Regions from separate parts of the Devosia albogilva genome, predicted to be linked through region 1. Evidence: predicted binding sites of a transcription regulator. Region 1 holds the regulator's gene; each other region holds the start of a gene.

Evidence for each region. The regulator LexA, encoded in region 1, represses DNA repair genes until DNA is damaged. The targets are predictions, from matches to a motif close to TGTTCNNNNTGTGTTCNG.
Region 2: the regulator LexA is predicted to act here: its motif matches at 2,203-2,220, upstream of recA (recombinase RecA).
Region 3: the regulator LexA is predicted to act here: its motif matches at 5,497-5,514, upstream of parE (DNA topoisomerase IV subunit B).

What each region holds. Positions count from the first base shown of each region.
Region 1 covers NZ_JBHUNP010000001.1:3,478,651-3,486,486, forward strand. Annotated here, with positions in the region: gene ACFSX5_RS17395 (IlvD/Edd family dehydratase) at 1-1,020, shown strand, start outside; gene ACFSX5_RS17400 (NUDIX domain-containing protein) at 1,556-1,945, opposite strand; gene lexA (transcriptional repressor LexA) at 1,985-2,689, opposite strand; gene ACFSX5_RS17410 (molybdopterin molybdotransferase MoeA) at 2,775-3,977, opposite strand; gene moaC (cyclic pyranopterin monophosphate synthase MoaC) at 3,974-4,456, opposite strand; gene trpC (indole-3-glycerol phosphate synthase TrpC) at 4,456-5,268, opposite strand; gene trpD (anthranilate phosphoribosyltransferase) at 5,265-6,287, opposite strand; gene ACFSX5_RS17430 (anthranilate synthase component II) at 6,284-6,886, opposite strand; gene trpE (anthranilate synthase component I) at 6,993-7,836, opposite strand, start outside.
Region 2 covers NZ_JBHUNP010000001.1:354,075-361,910, reverse strand. Annotated here, with positions in the region: gene ACFSX5_RS01910 (DUF2798 domain-containing protein) at 1-28, shown strand, start outside; gene ACFSX5_RS01905 (aldo/keto reductase) at 25-1,035, opposite strand; gene araD1 (AraD1 family protein) at 1,094-2,086, opposite strand; gene recA (recombinase RecA) at 2,331-3,407, shown strand; gene alaS (alanine--tRNA ligase) at 3,591-6,236, shown strand; gene ACFSX5_RS01885 (glycerophosphodiester phosphodiesterase family protein) at 6,243-7,223, opposite strand; gene ACFSX5_RS01880 (Tim44 domain-containing protein) at 7,343-7,836, opposite strand, start outside.
Region 3 covers NZ_JBHUNP010000001.1:3,763,261-3,771,096, reverse strand. Annotated here, with positions in the region: gene ACFSX5_RS18850 (GGDEF domain-containing protein) at 1-333, opposite strand, end outside; gene ACFSX5_RS18845 (DEAD/DEAH box helicase) at 465-1,856, opposite strand; gene ACFSX5_RS18840 (cytochrome P450) at 2,154-3,305, opposite strand; gene parE (DNA topoisomerase IV subunit B) at 3,466-5,481, opposite strand; gene ACFSX5_RS18830 (hypothetical protein) at 5,695-6,009, shown strand; gene ACFSX5_RS18825 (ATP-binding cassette domain-containing protein) at 6,561-7,836, shown strand, end outside.

The sequences.
Region 1 (7,836 bases):
ACCAAGGAGAACTTCCTCAACGCCATCGTGGTGAACTCGGCCATCGGCGGCTCGACCAATGCGCCGATCCACATCAATGCGATTGCCCGCCATATCGGCGTCGAGCTCGATATCGAGGAATGGCAGCAGCACGGGCACCACGTGCCGCTTCTCGTCAACCTGCAGCCGGCCGGCGAGTATCTCGGCGAGGACTACTACCATGCCGGCGGCGTGCCGGCGGTGGTCAACGAGCTGATGAAGCAGGGGCTGATTCACGAGAACGCCCCCACCGTCAATGGCAAGTCGATCGGCGAGAACTGCCGCGATACTCCGATCCAGGACGAGAAGGTGATCCGGCCGTTCGATCAGCCGCTGAAGGCCGAAGCCGGCTTCATCGTGCTGCGTGGCAATCTGTTCGACAACGCCATCATGAAGACCAGCGTGATCTCCCCCGAGTTCCGCGAGCGCTACCTCAGCGATCCGCAGCACCCGGGCATGTTCGAGGGCAAGGCGGTGGTCTTCGACGGGCCAGAAGACTACCACGCTCGCATCGATGATCCCTCGCTCGACATCGACGAATACACCATGCTGTTCATGCGCGGCGCCGGCCCGATCGGCTATCCCGGTGCGGCCGAGGTGGTGAACATGCGGCCGCCCGACTACCTGATCAAGAAGGGCGTCCACTCGCTGCCGTGCATCGGCGACGGGCGCCAGTCGGGCACCTCCGGCTCACCCTCCATTCTCAACGCTTCTCCGGAAGCGGCGGCCGGTGGCAACCTCGCGATCCTCAAGACCGGCGACCGGGTGCGCATCGACCTCAACAAGGGCGAGGCCAACATCCTGATCTCCGACGCCGAGATCCAGCAGCGCCGCGCCAACCTCGAGGCCGAGGGCGGCTACAAGTTCCCGAAGCACCAGACCCCGTGGCAGGAAATCCAGCGCGGCCTCGTCGACCAGCTCGGCAGCGGCGCCGTGCTGAAGCCGGCGGTGAACTACCAGCGCATCGCCCAGACCAACGGCGTCCCGCGCGACAACCACTGACGGCGCGCCAGCACCTGTGGGCCGGTCCCGATCATCGGGGCCGGCTTTTTTGATTCGAAGCGGCTCTGGCGAGGCACTGCCTCGAGAGAGTTGCGCAGACAGAGTGAGGATCGTGCCTCGCCAGAGCGACAGGGGTCCTGTTTCGCTTGCCTGCCCAGAGACCATTCCTGGTCGCTCAGCCGACTGACCGATCCGCCAGGGCGCCGCAGCACTGATGGAGCGGCTTGAATGGGCGGTGCAGCACCATTCAGTGCAGCCGTGTTCCCGGACTTTCCCTTGGGATTCCACGGCAAGACAAGCGAGGTTCGGATCGGGCGACCCCGATCCACCTGCCACCGCATCCCGACCACTCGTCATGACCGCGCTTCAGGATGCGACGGCGAGAGCATAGGGCACGAGTGAGGGGGCGGGGATAAACGGGATAGATTCAGGGCGGCTCACAGAGCCGGGGGCAAGCAGGACACGAGCTGACGCTTGCCAAACGATTTCGATTTCACTTCCGCGGCCAACCTCAACGGAGGCACCGGCAGAGGCTTCACGCCGCTTCGTGTCGATGGTGGATTTCGCGCAAGGCGCGCACGAAGATCTCGTGCCATTCCGGCCCTGGCTCTTTTCCAAGGGTCCACCAGCCGAACCGGAACAAATGGCCGCAATCGTCGGCGGTGAAGAAGTCGAACCGGTCTGGAACGCCGCTGATGGATACCGGTACGAAATGCCAGATCTGCCCATCGGCGAGCGCTGCACTCGTCCACTGTGGACCGGCTCCCGGATCGGCAAGTAGCCCGGCTTCTTCGGTCAGCTCCCGCAAAGCGCCAGCTAGGGGAGTCTCACCGGGCTCGAGCGTCCCCTTGACCAGTTGCATGCCCGCAAGCGCATGACGGAAGACCAGGATCTCCCGCTTCGCTCCGGCCAGGCGCAACACCACCTGGCAAACCTTCTGCGTCTGCTGCTAGGCCACGGGGTCCTAATACTTGCGCATCAGTCCGACGAGACGACCCTGCACCTTCACCCGATCGGGCGGAAAGATGCGGGTTTCGTAGGCCGGATTGGCCGCTTCCAGGGCGATGGTCTGGCCCTTGCGGCGCAGTCGCTTGAGGGTGGCTTCCTCGTCATCGACCAGGGCGACGACGATCTCGCCGGTCGAGGCGCTCTCCTGCTTGCGGATCAGCACGGTGTCGCCGTCGAAGATGCCCGCGTCGATCATCGAGTCGCCGCGGACTTCGAGGGCGAAGTGCTCGCCCGCGCCCAACATCTCGGGCGGCACGGCGATGGTGTGCGAGTGGGTCTGGATGGCTTCGATCGGCGTACCGGCAGCGATACGGCCCATCACTGGTACGGACACCGGGCGGGCATAGTCCTCGCCGCGCGCCGGTGGCGCCGCTACCTTGCCGAGATTGCCTTCGATCACCGCCGGCTCGAACCGCGCCTTGCGCCCGCCCAGGGTCGGGTTCATCGAGTCCGGCAGCTTGATCACTTCCAGTGCCCGCGCCCGATTGGGAAGACGCCGGATGAAGCCACGCTCTTCGAGGGCCGTGATCAGGCGATGAATGCCGGATTTGGAAGCGAGATCGAGCGCGTCCTTCATCTCGTCGAAGGAGGGCGGGATGCCACTCTCCTTCATCCGCTCATGGATGAACATCAGCAGTTCGTGTTGCTTGCGCGTGAGCATTCTGGCCCTTTCGGCGAGAATCGGAACATAGACGGAACGACTATAAGTGTTCCGCCTATGTTCTGCAATAGAGCCGCATGCAGAACTAGAAACCTGAGATCGGGATGGCCTCTACTAAGGCTCCTGCGGCACGGCCCGGATCGTTCTCCGGCTGAACGATCAACATGTCGGCCGCAACCATGGACGAGGTGTGGCCACTATCGGTCTCAAGGATGGGCAATACTTGCGAACCCGCCTCCGTCCGGACCAAGCGCGCCCGCATGAAGTGCCGGCGTGCCGTGTTTGCTGGCGTGGGAGCTGCGAGGGGTAACCGCCAGGTTTCCGGTTCGGTGGCTCCCAGCCAGCGGCGCAGGGCAGGGCGGATGAACACCAGCGCCGTCACCATCGCCGACACGGGATTGCCCGGCAGCCCGAATATCAGGGTCTTGCCGCGGATGCCGAACATCAGCGGCTTGCCCGGCCGCATGTTGATCCGCCAGAAGTCGAGCGTAACGCCTAGCTCCTTCAGCACATCCTGCACCAGGTCATGCTCGCCGACGCTGGCGCCGCCGGTGGTCACCAGCAGGTCCGGCTGGTCGGCTAGGATCGCGGCGAGTCGCGATGTCAGCTCCTGGCGGTCGTCCGGGGCGATGCCGTGGTCGATCACCCGCTCGGCATAGGGCGAGAGCAGCGGCAGCAGTCCGGCGCTGTTGGAGGCAACGATCTGGTCCGGTCCGAGCGGGCTGCCCGGCGGCACCAGCTCGTCCCCGGTGGCGAGCAGGGCAACGGACGGCCGGCGGGCCACGGACACCGTTCCGGCATTCGCCGCAGCCGCAACCGTCAGTTGCAGCGGCCCAAGCAGCGTGCCCGGTGCGAGCAGTTCGTTACCGACCGCGAAGTCATTGCCCCGTAGGCGTACGCTGTGGCCACGGCGTATGGGCGCGGTGAACCGCACCAGGTCACCCTCGCGGACGGCCTCTTCCTGCATGATCACGGTATCTGCGCCGGCCGGCACGGGTGCTCCGGTAAAGATGCGCACCGCCTCGCCGGCACCCAGCGTGCCCTCGAAGCCGGCGCCCGCCTGCGACATGCCGATCACGCGCAACGCCGCACCATTCGCAGCATCAGCGGCGCGGAGGGCATATCCGTCCATGGCCGAGGCGTCGAATGGCGGTTGGTCGTGGCTTGCACTCACCGGAGCCGCCAGCACCCGACCGGCCGCCTCGGACAGCGGCACCGTCTCCGCCGTGACGGGCGGCACGCGGGCCAGGATAGCCGCCATCGCGTCTTCGACTGGCTTGAGGCTCACGGCGTCCGCCGGTAATCGCCCGACTTGCCACCGGATTTCTCCGCCAGCCGCAGGTCGGTGATGGTCATGGCACGGTCCATGGCCTTGCCCATGTCATAGAGCGTCAGCGCGGCGACGCTTGCCGCAGTCAGGGCTTCCATCTCCACCCCGGTCTGGCCGGTGGTTTCCGCCCCGGCCGTCACATGCAGGCCGGAACCGTCAACCAGCGGGTCGATATCGATCGTGACCTTGCTGAGCGCGAGCGGATGGCAGAGCGGGATCAGTTCCGATGTCTTCTTGGCGGCCATGATCCCGGCGATGCGGGCCGTCGCCAGCGCGTCGCCCTTGTTACCGCTGCCTTCCACCAGTGCGGTGATGGTCTCCCTGGTGGCGAGCACCGTGGCTTCGGCCACCGCCCGGCGACGCGTAACCGCCTTGTCACCGATGTCGACCATGTGTGCCTGGCCGCGGGCGTCGAGATGGGTGAGGCCGCTCGCCATCAGTCGGCCGCGACCGGCGCGCCCATCAGCAATGCCCGGGTGGCGGCCACTACGTCCTGCTGCCGCATCAGGCTCTCGCCGACGAGGAAGGTGCCGATACCTGCCTCCCGCTCGAGCTTCACCAGGTGCTGGTGGTCGACGATGCCGCTCTCGCTGACCAGCATCCGGCCCTCCGGCACGCCGACGGCGAGCTTGATGGAGGTATCGAGCGTGGTTTCGAAGGTCCTGAGATTGCGGTTGTTGATGCCGATGAACTCCGCGTCGAGCGCCAGTGCCCGGTCCAGTTCCAACTGGTCGTGCACTTCCACCAGCGCGTCCATGCCCCATTCCTCGGCCGCATCGAGCAGGTATCGCGCAGTGTCGTCGCCAACCGCAGCGAGGATGATCAGGATGCAGTCTGCCCCCCAGGCCCGCGCTTCGGCCACCTGGTAGGTCTCGAACAGGAAGTCCTTGCGCAGCACCGGCAACTGCGTCGCCGCTCGGGCTTCGATCAAATAGCTCGGCGATCCCTGGAAACTCGGGCGGTCGGTCAGCACTGACAGGCAGGCGGCGCCCGCCATTTCGTAGGCGCGGGCGATTGCTGCCGGATCGAAATCCGGTCGGATCAAGCCCTTTGACGGGCTTGCCTTCTTGACCTCGGCAATCAGGGCATAGTTCCCGCTCACCCGCTTAGCCTTGAGTGCCTTGAGGAAGCCACGCGGGGGCGTCTGGTCGTGCGCCTGGGCGACGACTTCGGCCCAGGGCCGCATGGCCTTGGCCGCTGCGATTTCCTCGCGCTTGTAGAGTTCGATCTGCTTGAGGATATCGGTCATTCCGCTCGTCCGTTGGATACCGCCACCAGGCGGGCGAGTGTGGCCTTGGCTTTGCCGCTGTCGATCATCCCGCGCGCCAGGGCAATGCCGTCTTCGATGCTCTCCACCTTGTCGGCGACGAACAGGGCGGCGCCGGCGTTGAGCAGCACGGTGTCACGATAGGCGCCCGGCGCTCCGTCGAGCAAGGCATTGATTGCCGCAGCATTCTCCATCGGATCGCCGCCGAGCAGGTCCTTGGGGTCCGTCAGCCTCAGCCCGACCTGCTCCGGATGCAGTTCGAAACTGCGCAGATCCCCGTTCATGATCTGCGCCACGAAGTTGGGGCCGGAGGTCGACAGCTCATCGAGCCCCTCGCTCGAATGGACCACCCACGCCTTGATGGCGCGGTTGGCCAGGAGCGCTGCGGCGACGGGCTCCACCCATTGCTGCGAATAGACGCCAAGCAGGTAGCGCCGCACGCCCGCCGGATTTGCCTGCGGTCCCAGCAGGTTGAACAGCGTGCGCACGCCCATTTCGGTGCGCGCCGGCCCCACATGCCGCATGGCCGGGTGATGGTGTGGCGCGAACATGAAGGCGATGCCCGCCTGCGCGATGGTGTCGCCGATCTCCGCCGGAGTGAGGTCCAGTTTCACCCCGAGCGCCTCCAGCGCCTGCGACGAGCCCGAACGAGACGACAGCGCCTTGTTGCCGTGCTTGGCCACCGGCACGCCGGTCGCTGCCACCACGATCGCCGTCGCCGTGGAGATGTTGAGGCTGCCGACCCCGTCGCCGCCGGTGCCGACGATGTCGATGGCATTCTCCGGCGCGGTGACCGGCACCATCTGCTCGCGCAGGATCGATACGGCAGCGGCGATCTCGCCCACCGTCTCGCCCTTGATCCGCATGCCCATCAGAAAGGCGCCGATCTGGGCGGGGGTTGCCTCGCCGGCCATGATGCTGCGCATCACGCTGCGCATTTCTTCGCCGGTGAGGTCGCGCCGATCGGCGACCTTGTGCAGCGCCTGCTTGATGTCCATCACGCCGCCTCCCGCTTGCCGTTGAACTCCTTGGCGAGGTTCAGGAAATTCTGCAAGAGCGCATGGCCGTTCTCGCTGGCGATGCTCTCCGGGTGGAACTGCACCCCGTGAACCGGCAGCGTCTTGTGCTGCATGCCCATGATCAGGCCGTCCTCGGTGCGAGCGGTGACCTCCAGCGTCTCCGGCAGCGTCTCTGCCCTGACGATCAGCGAGTGGTAGCGTGTCGCCTCGAAGCCGGCGTTCAGCCCGCGGAAGATGCCCTTGGCTGTGTGCTCGATGCGGCTGGTCTTCCCGTGCACCAGGTGCGGCGCCCGGATCACTTCGCCGCCGAGCGCCTGGCCCATGGCCTGGTGGCCCAGGCACACGCCCAGCATCGGAATCTCGCCTTTGAACCGGTCGATCACGGCGAGGCACACCCCCGCTTCGTTGGGCGTGCATGGCCCGGGCGACAGGACAATGGCCTCAGGGGCCATCTCAGCAATTTCGTCCGGCGTGATTTTGTTGTTGCGGCGCACGGTGATGTCGGCGCCGAGTTCGCCCAGAAAGTGGACGAGATTGTAGGTGAAGCTGTCGTAATTATCGATGACGAGGGTCTTGGTCATTTGGAGCCTGCCTCAAACAGAATGGATCTGGCGGTTGGTCAGAACCAGCTCCGCCATCGCCCCACCAACCGCGTGCCCCCACGCACTCCCCATGCCGAAAAGCTGCTCACTGCCCGATCCTCGCTTCGCCGGCATAGCGTAGCGCTTCTTCGGCCGCCGTGAACAGGGCCCGCGCCTTGTTCTCGCATTCCATCTGCTCGAGCTCGGGCTGGCTGTCGGCGACGATGCCGGCGCCGGCCTGCACATAGAGCTTGCCGTTCTTGACGATGCCGGTGCGCAAGACGATGCAGGTGTCCATCGTCCCGTCTGCGCCGAAATAGCCCACGCAGCCGCCGTAGATGCCGCGGCGGGAGGTCTCGAGCTCGTCGATGATCTCCATCGCCCGCACCTTCGGCGCGCCCGACACGGTGCCCGCGGGAAAGCCTGCTGCCAGCGCATCGACGAAGTCGTATTGCGGGTCCAGTTCGCCCACCACGTTCGAGACGATGTGCATCACGTGCGAATAGTATTCGAGGAAGAACTTGTCGGTGACCTTCACCGAACCGATCTTCGCCACCCGGCCGACGTCATTGCGGCCGAGGTCGAGCAGCATCAGATGTTCCGCCAGTTCCTTCGGGTCGCTCAGCAGCTCCGCCGCCAGTTCCTGGTCGCGCGTCGGGGTGGAGCCGCGTTTCCGGGTGCCGGCGATCGGTCGAATCGTGACTTGCCCGTTCTGCACCCGTACGAGGATTTCGGGGCTCGACCCCGCGACGGCGAAATCGCCGAAGTCGAGGAAGTACATGTAGGGGCTGGGGTTGGTCCGGCGCAGGGCGCGGTACAACGCCGTCGGGGGCAGGCTGAACTCGGCCTCGAAGCGCTGGCTCAGAACCACCTGGAAGATGTCGCCGGCGGCGATGTACTCCTTGGCCCGCGCCACCATGCCGAAATAGGCCTCGCGGCTGGTATTGCTG
Region 2 (7,836 bases), 3.1 Mb from region 1:
GATCTCCCGTCCGACGAAGAAGGCCTAGGCCGTGCCGGTGGGGGTGCCGGGTTCGAGCAGGCCCTCATCGGCCAGCGCCGTCCACAAAGCCGGCGGGATCTCCGTCTCCCACCAGGCGACGATGCCGTCCAGCTCTTCCGGCGAGCGGGGGCCGGGCAGCACGCAGCACACCGCCGGATGCATCAGCGGGAACTGCAGTGCCGCTGCGGGCAGGGGAACGTCGAAGGCCTGGCAGACCGCCGCGATACGCTCGACTTTCGCCACGATTTCCGGCGGGGTCTTGGCGTAGTTGTAGGTGTCCCGCCCCACCAGCACGCCGGAGTTGAACGGCCCCCCGACAACCACCGACGTCTGCCGCTCGAGGCAAGTCTCAAGGAAAGGCCGCAGCGCCGTCTGCTCCAGCAGCGTGTATCGCCCCGCCAAGAGAAACACATCCCAGTCACCGAGCGCGAAGGCGTCCATCAACACCTGCCACTCGTTGACGCCGAGGCCGATGGCCTTCACCGCACCGCTGTCGCGCAACTCCCGCAGCGCCCGATAGCCGCCGCCTTCCAGTTGCGCCCAATAATGCCGGTTCTCCTCGGTGCCATGCGTGGCGGTGCCGATGTCGTGGACGTAAAGGATGTCGACCGCGCTCATGCCCAGCCGCTGCAGGCTGTCCTCATGAGAGCGCATGATGCCGTCATAGGAGTAGTCGTAGACCTCGGCGAAGGGCAGGGGATCGACGAACTCGGCCTTGTGCTCGAGTGGCCCACGCACCGGCACCAGCCGCCGTCCGACCTTGGTGGACAACACCGCCCCGCCGGGGCGCTCGCGCAGCACATCGCCCACCAGGTGCTCCGACCGGCCGAAGCCGTAATGGGGCGCCGTGTCGACATAGGTGATGCCAAGCTCGAGTGCATGCGCCACGGTGGTCCGGCCCTGCTCGGCCGAAACCGGCTGAAAGCTGCCGGCAATGGTCGCGCCGCCGAACCCCAGCGTGGTCACTTCGAGCGCCGTGTTCCCCACCCGGCGCGTGTCGAACCGCTTCACCATGTCGTCCTCCCAAAGGTCCGGGGTAACTGACATGTCAGCGCCGACGCGTAAAGCGGCCTCAGTAGAGGCCGCTGACCACCACGGTATGCTCTTCCTCCACCCGCAGGGGGTTGCGCAGGGCATGCCCGAACTGCGGCGCCTCGATCTCGAAGATGTCGTTGGGCCGGGTCTGTACCCCGTCGGCAAAGCTCAGCGTGGCCGTGCCGAACATATGGACGTGCACGTCACCCGGCTGGCGGAACAGCGGGTACTTGAAGTGGTGGTATTCGAGGTTGGCGATGGTGTGGCTCATATTGTCCTCACCCGACAGGAACGGCTTTTCCCAGAGCACTTCGCCGTCCCGCCAGATACGCGAGGTGCCGCGGATGTCCGCGGGCAGGTCGCCCACCAGCAGCTCCGGCCCGAAGGAGCAGGCCCGCAGCTTGGAATGAGCGAGATAAAGGTAATTGATCCGCTCTGTCACATGATCCGAGAACTCGTTGGCCAGGGCGAAGCCGAGCCGGCGCGGCATGCCATTCTTGTCGATCAGGTAGATGCCGGCGATCTCCGGCTCCTCGCCTGCGTCGAGCGCAAATGCCGGGGAGGGGATCGGGTGGCCTGGATTGGCCACGACGTGGCCGTTGCCCTTGTAGAACCACTCCGGCTGCACGCCCTTCATGCCGCCCGCCGGCTTGCCGCCTTCGAGTCCCATGCGGAACATCTTCATCGAATCGGTGAGCTCGGCTTCCGGCTTGTCGGTCTTGTGCATGGCATCGCGCGTTGCCGCCGAACCGAGATGCGTCAGTCCGGTGCCGGTGACATGCAGGTGCGCCTTGTCGGGATGGTCGATCGGCGCCAGCATCCGGCCCTCCGCCAGCAGCGCGGCGATGTCCTCGGTCTCGCCCAATCCGTGCTGGGCCACCATTGCCGGCAAGCCGCCGGCCTTGAGGTTCTGCGCCTCCCAGGCGAGGCTGTAGACGCTGGTCGCCCCGACCACGCGGCGGGCCACGCCACCCTCGACCTGGGCCACGGCTCGCTCCCCGGCGCGGTCGAAATACTGGATCAGGTTCATCGGCGGCTCCTCGGCGCACTGGTCGGAAAAGGTGGCGGCATAGAACGCAACGCCGCTTCCGCTGTCCAGTAGCAATAGTCATACTTTTGGAAGCGCAGCAATGTTCCCAAACAGGATGTTCTCATTTTGTCCCTTGACGGGGCGAGAACATTGTGAGAACAAATCCGCCACTGATACTTGCTGTTCATCGACGGTCTGGTCGCGTTGCGCAGGCTGTCCGGGCGTGGAATAAGGAGACGGACTCATGGCTAACGCGCCGCTGCGTATCGTTGAAGGTGGATCGATGGACAAGGACAAGGCGCTTGCCGCCGCGCTCAGCCAGATTGAGCGCAATTTCGGCAAGGGCTCCATCATGCGGCTGGGTGAAAACTCGGCCATCGAGGTGGAAGCCATCTCCACCGGCTCGCTGGGGCTGGATATTGCTCTCGGCATCGGCGGCCTGCCCAAGGGTCGTATCGTCGAGATCTTCGGGCCCGAATCCTCGGGCAAGACCACTCTGGCGCTGCACGTCATTGCCGAAGCGCAGCGCAAGGGTGGCATCTGCGCCTTCGTCGATGCGGAGCATGCCCTGGATCCTGTTTATGCCCGCAAGCTCGGCGTCAATGTGGACGACCTGCTGATCTCTCAGCCGGACGCCGGTGAGCAGGCGCTCGAAATCACCGACACTCTGGTCCGCTCCGGCGCCATCGACGTCTTGGTGGTGGACTCGGTGGCGGCGCTGACCCCGCGCGCCGAACTCGAGGGCGAGATGGGTGATTCCCTGCCGGGTCAGCAGGCTCGCCTGATGAGCCAGGCGATGCGCAAGCTGACCTCCTCGATCTCGAAGTCGAAGTGCCTCGTCATCTTCATCAACCAGATCCGCATGAAGATCGGCGTCATGTACGGCTCGCCCGAGACCACCACGGGTGGCAACGCGCTCAAGTTCTACGCCTCGGTACGACTCGACATCCGTCGCATCGGTGCGCTCAAGGATCGTGAGGAGATCGTTGGCAACCAGACCCGGGTGAAGGTCGTCAAGAACAAGCTGGCGCCGCCGTTCCGTCAGGTCGAGTTCGACATCATGTACGGCGAAGGCATCTCCAAGACTGGCGAACTGCTTGATCTCGGCGTGAAGTCCGGCATCGTCGAGAAGTCCGGCGCCTGGTTTTCCTGGGACTCGCAGCGGCTGGGGCAGGGGCGTGAAAATGCCCGCCAGTTCCTCAAGGACAATCCGAACGTCGCCAACACCATCGAGCAGGGTGTGCGCGAGAGTTCCGGTCTGTTGGGTGAGGTCCTGCTGGTCGCCGGTGGTGAAGACGACGCGGGTGACGACGGCGAATAAACCTCCTCCCATGCAGGGACATCCCAAGGCACCGCTCGCGCGGTGCCTTTTTCACATCGGCCCGGCCCTCAGGCTGTGCCAAGGGCGCGGCAATGCTGGACATTGCGGCAGGCCACACGATAGAAAGCCAGCCGATCTCGCCACGGCGTCCGCCGTGCCCGCCTGCCCAATGAAAGCCCGTTGATGACCAGCGTAAACGACCTCCGCTCGAGCTTCGTCGATTTCTTCGCCCGCAATGGCCACGAGGCTGTCGCATCGAGCCCGCTGGTGCCGCGCAACGATCCGACGCTGATGTTCACCAATGCGGGCATGGTCCAGTTCAAGAACGTCTTCACCGGCGTCGAAAAGCGGCCTTACTCGACGGCGGCGACCGCCCAGAAATGCGTCCGCGCCGGTGGCAAGCACAACGACCTCGACAATGTCGGCTTTACCGCCCGGCATCACACCTTCTTCGAGATGCTCGGCAATTTCTCGTTCGGCGACTACTTCAAGGAGCGCGCGATCGAGTTGGCCTGGACCCTGCTCACCAAGGATTGGGCACTGCCGCGCGAACGGCTGATGGTCACCATCTATCAAGATGATGATGAGGCCCATGCCCTGTGGAAGAAGGTGGCCGGCCTCAGCGACGACCGCATTGTCCGGCTCGGTGCCAAGTCCAACTTCTGGCAGATGGGCGACACTGGTCCCTGCGGTCCCTGCTCGGAAATCTTCTACGACCATGGTGAGGACGTTTGGGGTGGCCCCCCGGGCTCGCCGGATGAAGATGGCGACCGCTGGATCGAGATCTGGAACCTCGTGTTCATGCAATACGAGCAGTATGCCGACGGTTCCCGCACCGGTCTGCCGCGGCCGTCGATCGACACCGGCATGGGTCTGGAGCGCATGGCCGCGGTCATGCAAGGCGTCCACAACAATTACGACATCGACCTGTTCAAGGCGCTGATTGCTGCCGCGTCGAGCGCTACCGGCGCCGATGCCGATGGTCCGGGCAAGCAGAGCCTGCGTGTCATCGCCGACCACCTGCGCTCGATGAGCTTCCTGGTCGCCGAAGGCGTCCTGCCCTCCAACGAGGGCCGGGGCTATGTGCTGCGCCGCATCATGCGCCGCGCCATGCGTCACGCCACCCTGCTCGGTGCCAACGAGCCGGTGATCCACAAGCTGGTGCCGGCGCTGGTTCGCGAAATGGGACAAGCCTATCCCGAACTCAGCCGCGGCGAGGCGATGATCACCGAAACGGTGCGCCTCGAAGAAGGACGTTTCCTCAAGACCCTCGGCCGCGGACTGCAGATCCTGGCCGACGAGAGCCGCGACCTCGCCGAAGGCGACGTGCTCAATGGCGCCACTGCCTTCAAGCTCTACGACACCTATGGCTTCCCGCTGGACCTGACGCAGGACGCTCTGCGCAACCGCGGCATCGCCGTCGACCAGGCGGGTTTTGATGCCGCTATGGCGGCCCAGAAGGCCGAGGCCCGCAAGAGCTGGGCAGGTTCAGGCGAAGCCGCAACCGACACGGTCTGGTTCGGCCTCGCCGACAAGGTCGGCCCCACCGAGTTCCTGGGCTATGAAACGGAAGTGGCCGAAGGCGAGATCAAGGCGCTGCTGCGCGATGGAGTCGAAGTGTCTGTCCTCGCCGCCGGTGAAAGCGGTATCGCCGTGCTCAACCAGACGCCGTTCTATGGCGAGAGCGGCGGTCAGGTCGGCGACAGCGGTCAGTTCAAGGGCGAGGGCGTCGTCGCCACCGTCACCGACACCCATAAGCACCACGGCGTCTTCGCGCATCACCTGACCGTCGTGGAGGGTGAACTGCGCGTTGGTCAGGCGGTGGAACTGATCGTCGACCACGATCGGCGCTCGGCCATCCGCGCCAATCACTCTGCCACCCATCTGCTGCACGAGGCCCTACGCATCGTGCTGGGCGATCACGTTGCCCAAAAGGGCTCGCTGGTGTCGTCCGAGCGGCTGCGCTTCGACTTCGTCCACACCAAGCCGGTCACCGACCAGGAACTGGCCGCAGTGGAAGACATCGCCAACGCAATCGTGCTCCAGAACACCCCGGTCGAGACGCGGCTGATGGGTGTCGAGGAAGCCAAGGAGTCCGGTGCCCGCGCCCTATTCGGCGAGAAATATGGCGACGAGGTCCGCGTCGTCTCCATGGGCGAGCCCACCGGCAACGCGCTGGGCTGGTCAGTGGAACTGTGCGGTGGCACGCATGTGCGCCGCACCGGCGACATCGGGCTCGTGTCGATCGTCGGCGAAGGCGCAGTTGCTGCCGGCGTACGCCGCATCGAGGCGTTGACCGGCAACGCCGCCCGGCACCGCGGCAACGCCAATGTCGCGATCGTCAACTCCGCGGCCGGCCTGCTGCGGTCCGGTCCGCATGAGGTGCTGGAGCGCATCGAGGCGTTGCAGGAGCAGTTGAAGCGCTCCGAGCGCGCGCTGAGCGAAGCCCGCCAGAAGCTGGCCATGGGTGGTGGTACCGATGGCGCCCCGCAGGGACCAGAAAACGTGAACGGCGTCGCCTATGTCGGGCGCGTCGTCGAAGGGCTGCAGCCCAAGGATTTGCGCGGGCTGGTCGACCAGGCCAAGAAGCAGGTCGGCTCCGGCATCGTCGCCATTGTCGGCGTCGCCGAGGATGGCAAGGCCGGCGTGGCGGTGGGCGTCACCGACGACCTCACCGCTCGTTTCTCGGCCGTCGACATGGTCCGTGCCGGTGCCGCTGCCTTGGGCGGGCAGGGCGGCGGCGGTCGTCCGGATATGGCTCAGGCGGGCGGGCCCGACGGCAGCAAGGCGCAGGACGCCGTCGCGGCCATTCGGGCGCTGCTTGGCTAAACTGCATCATGGGCCTGCCACGGCGGGCCCGATCAGTTCGATGCGGTTGGTCCAAAGGTAGCCGTCGAACTCGGCCGGCACTTGTGCCAACTGCTCCAGCGTGTCGATCCCGGCGGTGCCCGGGTCGCCGGCTTCATAGGGGCCCAGCAGGATCACCTCGCTGCCGGCATTGCGCACTCGCTGGAGGAACAGGTTCGGCCAGCCCCATACCCAGGGCGCGACGTTGATCGGCAGCATGATCTTGGTGTTGCGGCAGGCCTCCGGCATGTAGCCGGTCCAGCCGAGCGCCTCGTATTGCAGCAGGCAGTCCACCAGGCCGCGGCGGGACCATACATGCAGCCCATCGATCCGCTCTGCCGCCCGGTAGGTCGGCGGGTCGCCGCCATAGGCGCCCCAGACGGCATCTCGCCAGCCCGGATTAGCGGCGACGAGGTCGCCGAGCATGTCGCCTTCGCGCTGCTCATTGCTCTTGAAGTTGACGAGGAAGCGCCGTGTCGGCATCGCCCCGAGCACCTCCTTGAGCTCAGGCATCATGCCCACGCCCTTGCCGCGGAAGGGATGGGTCGCGCCGCCATCGGCGGTGTAGCCATGGCCGATGTCGAGCGTCTTGAGATAGGCCATGTCATGGCTGCGGGTCTCGCCCGTGCCCTCGGTCCGGCAATCCACGGTCCAGTCGTGCATCACCGCGAACTGGCCGTCGGTGGTCGGGTGCACGTCGAGTTCGACGATATCGGCGCCATAGGCAAACGCCGCTTCCATCGAGGGCAGGGTGTTCTCGAGGAATAGGTGCGTGGGCGGGAAGATGCGCTCGGCCGTACAGGTGTCGTTCCCGAGATCGGTACGGTCAAAGGTCTGGTGCACGCCACGATGTGCGATCAGTTGCACCGTCGGCTTCGCCGGTGGTGCCGCGCGCCAACTACTGTTGAACACCGCCACGCCGCCGGCGAGGACCACAAGGCCCGCCAGGAACCAGTATCGCCGCTTCATCTTTCCCCCATCCGTCCTCTGTCCCGCCCATCAAAGCGGGCAAATTGCGGCATCAAGCAGACACAAAGAGGCCGGCTCGCCGTTGGGAGGCGAACCGGCCGGGAATAGTCGACCCTTCGTCAGGCCTGCTGGATTGCCGACAGCTTCCAGGAGCCACCGCGCTGGCGGACGAAGGTCCAGAGTTCGGTCGCTTCCTCCAGTTCGTCGGGGTTGCCGGCCACCACGCTGTTGCTGGCCCGGTCGACAGACCAGTCGCGCAGTTGGTAGCGCATGGCGACAGTGGCGTAGTCGGTTACACCTTCGCGCCAGCTTTCGGACACATCGCCCTGTAGCAGCTTGATGTCTTCCAGACGGTTGATCTGACCGCGACTCGCGTTCGTCGCCAGTTCTTCGGCGAGAAAGCCCATCATCTCCGGCGTGGTGAGCTCGCGCAGCGCGGCATAGTCCTCACGGCCATAGCTCGACTGCACGCGGTTCAGCATGTCCTCGAAAGTGTCGAGATCGGCATTGGTGACCCCGATTTCGTCCGGGTCGGTCTTGCGTGCGGCCGGTCGTGTCGCGCCGCCGCTACCCAGCCCACCGAAGTTCGGCATAGGGCGACCGCCGGGCGGGT
Region 3 (7,836 bases), 280 kb from region 1:
GCCGGAATAGGCATTGGCACTGAGCATGGCGGAATCGATTGCCACGTGCACGGCCTCGATGCGTTGGTGCATGCGCTCAGAAACATCGGAAATGCGGTCGCTGGCGTCGGCCTTCATGAATTCGCTATAGAGCGATTCCATCAGGCCGCGCGTTGGCGTGGTGCCGGCGCGGACGAGGGCGTTGATGCGCGCGTTCAGGCTCGGATTAACCCCTGCTGCATAGGTGTAGAGCAGCTCGAAGAATGGGGGATGTGGCGGAATTCCGCTGCGCTTGAGAAAATCCAGTGCGGCGCTGGCATAACCCAACGCCCGCTCAAATTCGTGGTCGGACAAATGCACCCCCGCGCAGGCTCGCGCTGACCCGGCCCCCACCGAGTCCCCTCGCGCCCAATTGTTAGCGCTTTCCCTAGAGGCGGGGAATGGTCATGTCCCCAACATAGGTGAACCCCCTGACCGGGAGTTCCCTAGCTGGCCGTGCGCACGGGACGCAGCAGGAATGCCGGAACAGGCCCGTCATTGCCGAACGGATTGTCGCTAACCGGCTCGGTGGGAGCGGGTCTGGTCTTCTCGGGCCTGGCTTTCGACGGCGCGGGTGAAGGCTTCGGCTCCGCGGGAGCAGCTTCCGCCCCTTCTTCGGGCCGGGCGTTGCGACGCGTCCGGCGCGACGCCGGCTTCTCGGCCTTTTCGGCCTTCTCTGCCCTGGGCTTGGCCGGGGCGGCGGCCGGAGCAGGGGCATCCAGCCACTCGATCGACTTCTGGATCAACTTCAGAATGGCGTCGAGGTGCTTCTCGTCACCGGGTCCCACCAGGGTGTAGGCGACGCCGGAGCGACCGGCACGGCCGGTGCGGCCGATGCGGTGCACATAGTCCTCGGCATGAACCGGCACGTCGAAATTGAAGACGTGACTGACCTTGGGAATGTCGAGGCCACGGGCCGCGACGTCGCTGGCGACCAGCAGCGTCAGCTTGTCGGTCTTGAATGCGTCCAGCGTCTCCATCCGGCTCTTCTGATCCATGTCGCCATGGAGGGCGCCGGCGCTGTAGCCATGCCGCTTCAGCGAGTTTGCGAGGGTCGCAACATCGCGCTTGCGGTTGCAGAAGATGATGGCGTTGGTCAGCCCTTCTGCCGCATCGATGCGAGCACGGAGGGCGGCGCGCTTCTCGTCGGGCTTGCTCGACACCTTGACCAGCTTCTGGTCGATGGTGTCAGCGGTGGAGGCGGCACGGGACACCTGCACGTGCACCGGGTCCCGGAGGAACTTCTTGGTCAGCCGTTCGATCTGTGCATCCATGGTGGCGGAGAACAGCATGGTCTGCCGCCGTGGAGGCAAGCGACTGACGATCTTCTCGATGTCGTCGATGAAACCCATGTCGAGCATGCGGTCGGCTTCGTCGATCACCAGGATCTCAACGCCGGTGAGCAGGATCTTGCCACGGTCGAACTGGTCGAGCAGGCGGCCGGGCGTGGCGATCAGCACGTCGACGCCGCGATCGAGCTTCTTGTTCTGGTCTTCGAAGCTCACGCCGCCGATGATCAGCGCCATGGTGAGGCGGTGGTTCTTGCCGTACTTCTCGAAGTTCTCGGCGACCTGAGCGGCCAGTTCGCGCGTCGGCTCGAGGATCAGGGTGCGGGGCATACGCGCCCGGGCACGGCCGCTCTCGAGCAGCGTCAGCATGGGCAGCACGAAGGAGGCCGTCTTGCCGGTGCCCGTCTGGGCAATGCCGATCAGGTCCTTCTTCTCGAGAAGGTGTGGAATGGCTCGCGCCTGAATCTCGGTCGGTTTGGTGTAGCCGGCCGATGTCACCGCATCGGTGACTTTGGTCGATAGGCCGAGGCCGGAAAAATCGTCGGTCAAGTTTGCTCTGTTCCGCTTCGCACTTTGCTACCCGGGGCCAGGTCCGGTTCGAAACATTCGAACGGTGCGCCGGGGTTGTCGGTTGCGGGCAAACTCACCGGCCCGCCGGACTATATGCCCCCGGACTCCAAGCAGTACTCGCGGATCAACAGGGGCTGCCGGGTGTGACGGGCGCTGCAGCGTTCCCGACGTGTTCCAGCGGGCCGGACCATAGCGCAAAGTCCTGGTGAGTCAACGGCCTCGCGGCCGTTTAGGTTAGCGGGCTCGCCGGCGATAGCACCGGCGAGCCTTCTGGATTCAGGCGAAGGTCACTCGCGCCCGTTCCGCCATGCGCGCAAGCCGCGGGAGGAACACCGTCTCTCCGAGGGGCTCCACACGCGCTTCGGGATCGAGGAGCAGAGCGCTTACGGCCTCCTCGGCGACGGTCGAGGCGAACTGGCGACCGATGCAGGCATGCCCGCCAATGCCGAAGGCGAGATGGCGCCGCACCGGGCGGTTGGGATGGAAGCGCTCCGGCTCGTCGAACATGGCTGGATCGAGGTTGCCGGAGCCCCACCACATCATCAGCGGCGTGCCTTGCTCGATCGTCTGGCCCCGCCATTCAAGGGTTTCCAGCGCCATGCGGCTCGTCAGCGTTGCCGGCGTCACGAGGCGGAAGGCCTCCTGCACCGCGTCTTTCACGGAGTAGGCTCCGGCCGCTATGGCATCCCGGAAGTCGTCCCGGCGCATCAGGAAGTCGGTCACGCCGAACAGTCCGGTCGCTACCATTTCCACGGCATCGAAGATGAACGATGCGGTGAGATCGACGGCGCTGGCGGGGCTGTTCGTCGCCAACCTGGCGTTGATGGCTGAAATCACCGGAGAGCGCGCCGCCACTCGCTCCATGGATGCAAAGAGCTGAGCTGCTGCGGCATTCGCAGACGCCGCCCGGTCGGGTACGCCGTTGAGCTGGTCTGTGATGGCGTCGATCGCTTCCGTGACTCCGTCTGCCTCGGTTTCGTCGAGTCCAAGCAAGCGGCAGAACATCCGGCTCGCCAGCGGCTTGCAGAAGTCACCAACGAGGTCTGCGTCACGGCGCTGCTGCATGGCGGCGCTGAGTTCGGCGGCGATCCTGCGGGCGTGCTGACGGATGTCGTCGTCGCGAATGGAGGACAGTCCGGCGATCGCGGCGAGCCGCAGCGATCGGTGCTGCGGAGCCCCAAGGGCAAACAGGCCCCAGCGCAAGAGGCGGTGGAGGTCATCAAGGCCAGGCCCGAAGCCTTTTTCGGGGAAGGGGAAGCCTTCCACTCTTGGATCGCGCCCAAGCTCGAACAGGGCCTGGTAGCCGATGACGGAGTAGCCGCCGCTGCTGATGGTGAACAGGCCACCACCGTGCTGGAGTGCGGATCGATAGAATGGGGCAGGGTCCTGCCAAAAGGCAGGGTCTGAGGGTACGTCGAAGACGTTCATCTGCTGTCGCTTTCAAAATCTGGTCATGACAGGTCGCCCGCTGGAGCGGGGGACGCGGGTCGATGCAGATTTTTCAGCGCAAGCGGATGGAAGCGGTCATCGGAACCTCAGAATGCGGGAGTTTTACCGGCGGTGGCGCAGACACACAAGATCGCCGTTCCTAGATGTCGAGATCGGTCACGAAGGCCGCGTTCTGCTGGATGAACTCGAACCGGGATTCCGGCTTGTTGCCCATCAGGCGGTCGACGGTGGTGCGGGTGGCGTCGAGATCATCGCGCACCTTGACCTGGAGCAGGGTGCGGCTTGCCGGGGCCATGGTGGTCTCGCGCAGATGCGCGAACGGCATTTCACCGAGGCCCTTGAAGCGGGTCACGTCCACTTTGCCCTTGCCCGTGAACTCGGTGGCCATCAACTCGGCCTTGTGCGCGTCATCGCGGGCATAGAGCGTCTTCGCGCCCTGAGTGATGCGATACAGGGGCGGCATGGCCAGGTAGAGATGCCCACCATCGATCAGCTTGGGCATTTCCTGGAAGAAGAAGGTCATCAGCAAGGAGGCGATGTGGGCGCCGTCCACGTCAGCGTCCGTCATCAGGATGATCTTGTCGTAGCGCAGATCCTCCTCGCGGTAGCGATCGCGGGTACCGCAACCGACGGCCTGGATGATGTCCTGGATGATCTGGCTGGACGCGAGCTTGTCGCGGCTGGCCCCGGCGACGTTGAGAATCTTGCCGCGCAGGGGCAGAACGGCCTGGCTGGCGCGGCTACGCGCCTGCTTGGCGGAGCCGCCCGCCGAGTCGCCCTCGACGATGAACAGCTCGGCGCCTTGCGCCGCCGTCTGCGTGCAGTCGGCCAGCTTGCCGGGCAGGCGAAGCTTGCGTGTCGCGCTCTGGCGGTCGATTTCCTTTTCCTTGCGTCGGCGGAGACGGTCTTCGGCGCGCTCGATGGCCCAATCGAGCAGCTTGCCAGCCTGGTTCGGCGAGGCAGCCAGCCAGTGGTCGAAGGCATCGCGCAGGGCGTTGTCGACGATGCGGGTGGCTTCGCCGGATGCGAGCTTGTCCTTGGTCTGGCCGACGAATTCCGGCTCGCGGATGAAGACCGACAGCATGGCGCTGCAGTGCGCCAGCACGTCCTCGGCGGTGAGGATCGAAGCGCCCTTGTTCTTGGTCAGCTCGGCATAGTTCTTGAGACCGCGGAGCAGGGCTGTCCGCAGCCCGGATTCATGGGTGCCCCCGTCGGGCGTGGGCACGGTGTTGCAGTAGGAGGAGACGCCGCCATCCCCCACCGTCCAGGCGATGGCCCACTCGACGGCGCCGTGGCTGCCGGCTTTGCCCAGGCTGCCGGAGAAAATGTCGTCGACGACCCGCGTTTCGCCTTCGATGCGGGCTTCCATGAAGTCGCGGAGGCCGCCCGGATAGTGAAAGACCGCCTTTGCCGGGACATCGCTGGTGGCAAGGCTCTCGTCGCAGCTCCAGCGCAGTTCGACGCCGCCGAACAGGTAGGCCTTGGCCCGCGTCATGCGGAACAGCCGCTCGGGCGAGAAGTGGGCGGTGTCGCCGAAGATTTGCGGGTCGGGGTGGAAGCGGGTGGTGGTGCCGCGCCGGTTGTTGACGCGACCGATATTGGTCACGTCTTCGACCACCTTGCCGCGGCTGAAGATGATGCGGTGTAGCTGCTGGTCGCGCGCGACCTCCACCACCATCTCGTCGGAGAGGGCGTTGACCACGGAGACGCCGACGCCATGCAGCCCGCCTGAGGTCTCGTAGGCCTTGGAGTCGAACTTGCCCCCGGCGTGGAGCACGGTGTGCACGATCTCGAGGGTCGAGCGGTTTGGGAACTTCGGATGCTTCTCGACCGGAATGCCGCGGCCATTATCGGTAACCGTAATGTAGCCGTCGGCCCCCAGATGCACCTCGATCCGGTTGGCGTGGCCGGCAATGGCCTCGTCCATGGAGTTGTCGATCACCTCGGCGAAGAGGTGGTGCAAGGCGTTGGAGTCGGTACCGCCGATATACATGCCGGGCCGGCGGCGCACCGGTTCGAGACCCTCGAGAATCTCGATGTCGGCGGCCGAATAGCTCGGCGCTGCCGCGGACTTTGAGGACGCGCGGGGCTCGGGGACGGCATCAACCGGCACAGCTTCGGGCCGGGCGCCGAAAAGGTCGTTGTCTTCAGACATGCATCGTCCGTGTTGAGGACCGAATCGGGAACGTTGGTTCTATCATACCTGCCGGCGACCGCTTGAATCGCCTCGCCCCCCGCTCTTCCCCAACAACCGGATGAACGAACATGAACGGTGGCTGAACGGCCTGTTGGCCAACAGTTCAAGCAACCGGACGCAGGATGATGAATTGCCCTCCGATAGCGCCAGAAGGCGCGGAAAGGAACCGCCATGCGCAAGCTTGCAGCAATCGTGATCGCGAGTGCCGGGCTGCTCGTCCAGCCGGCCGCCGCGCAGAACCTAAACTTCGGCATCTTCTTCGGCGACGAGCGGTCGGATTTTTTCCCCGAGCGGATCACCTGCCTCAACGACTATCAGGTGCGCCAGGCGGTCGCCGCCCGCGGCTATGACAACATCGCGCTCAATGTGGAGATGGACAAGCATATCCAGGTGCGGGCGACGCGGGACGGCTGGGTGTGGCTGCTGGACTTCAACATCTGCACGGGCCGGATCGAGGGCCGCGAACGGCTGCGGCCGGCGGGGTAGGGTGCGGGCCTGTCCCAAGATCGGGCGCCGGATTTACATTCCGTTTGCTTCTTGAAAGCACTTTCTTAAGCGCGTGCCGCTACAACCAAGGGCATACGGTTTTGGTCTGGAGTAGCCGTATGCAAGCCGACCGGGAAACTTGTTCTGCGTACCCTGTCCCGCTCGGCTTGAGTCGCCGTCTCGATCGGCCGTTTGCCGGATTTTCAGGTATTGCGTACCGGCTGGCCGATCTGGCTGCCCCGCGTCTGGGGCTATTGCTCTGTGTTTCCGCGCTGTTCTACTTCGCCTGACCGGTTGCCATGCCTGGCAGCCGGCGTTATGTCTCGACCATCGACCACGCCAACAGGAGGGCTGCATGCATAGCTACAAGCATCATCGCCAGCGCGGCCCTGTTTTCGCCCTGCGGTTTTCGCTGCAGGGCTGACCAGGCGCTGGTCCGGACCTCCTTCTTCGGTCTCATCCCACTGGTTTGCCCATCCTGACGGTTCGCCCTTGGCACCGTCGTTTCTGGCAATAGGCGCTGCTGCGCCAGCACCAATGGAATTCTCCCGATGGGATCGATCAGTCTCCGCAACGCCGGCGTCATCGCCACCGAACCGCTCTTTTCCAATCTCGACATCGTCATAGCCGAAGGCGATCGCCTCGGGCTCGTCGCCGGCAATGGCCGCGGCAAGACCACCCTGTTGCGCGCCATGGCGGGGATCGCCGAACTCACTACGGGCGACATCGTGCGTTCGCGCGGGCTGACGGTTGGCTATGTCGAGCAGGACATGCCGAAGGACTCCCTTGGCCTCACGCTGCGTGATGCCGTGCTCGAGGCGCTGCCCGAGGCGGAGCGCGACTACGAGGCCTGGCGGGTGGAGGTGGCGCTCGACGAGTTCGAAACCCCGGCCGAGATGCGGGATCGCCTGGTGGGCGAGCTCAGCGGCGGCTGGCAGCGGATCGCGCTGATCGCACGGACCTGGGTCCGGCAGCCCGACATGCTGCTGCTCGACGAGCCGACCAACCATCTCGACCTGACCCGGTTGGCGCAGTTGGAGCGGTGGCTCGCGGGCGTGTCGAAGTCGGTGCCGGTGGTGATCGCCAGCCACGACCGGCAGTTCCTGGATAATACTACCAACCGGACGCTGTTTCTCCGGCCGACGGAGTCCGTAACCTTCGCGTTGCCGTTCAGCCGTGCGCGCATCGCGTTGGCGGAGGCTGACGAGGCGGCGGAGGCCCAGCGCGAGCGGGAGCTCAAGGAGGCCGAGCGGCTGCGCAAGCAGGCGGCCAAGCTCACCAATATCGGCATCAACTCCGGCAGCGATCTGCTGGTGGTCAAGTCCAAGTATCTGCGCGAGCGGGCCGCCAAGATCGAGGCTGCGGCGGCCGAGGTCCATCGGGAGCGGAGCGGCGAGATCAGGCTGGTGAATGCCGGCGCCCAGGCCAAGGTGATGCTGGCGTTCGAGGATGTCGAGGTGGCATCGCCGGACGGCAGGACGCTGTTCCGGATCGACAAGCTGCATGTGTTCCAGGGCGACCGCGTGGTGCTGCTCGGCGCGAACGGAACGGGCAAGTCGCAACTGCTGAAGCTCGTGCACCGCGCCCTTGGTGGCGAGACGGTGCAGGGGCTGCGGACGAGCCCACAGGCAGTCTGCGGCTATCTGGACCAGGCCTTGTCGCTGCTGCCGGAGAAGCAGACGCCCACCGAGGTGCTGCAGCGGTTCGACATCGGCGACCAGCGGCGCAGGAGCCTGCTTGCCGGAGCAGGGTTCTCGGTGGAACAGCAGGCGCGGCGGGTGGGGCAGCTATCCTATGGGCAGCAGACGCGGCTTGGATTGCTGGTGC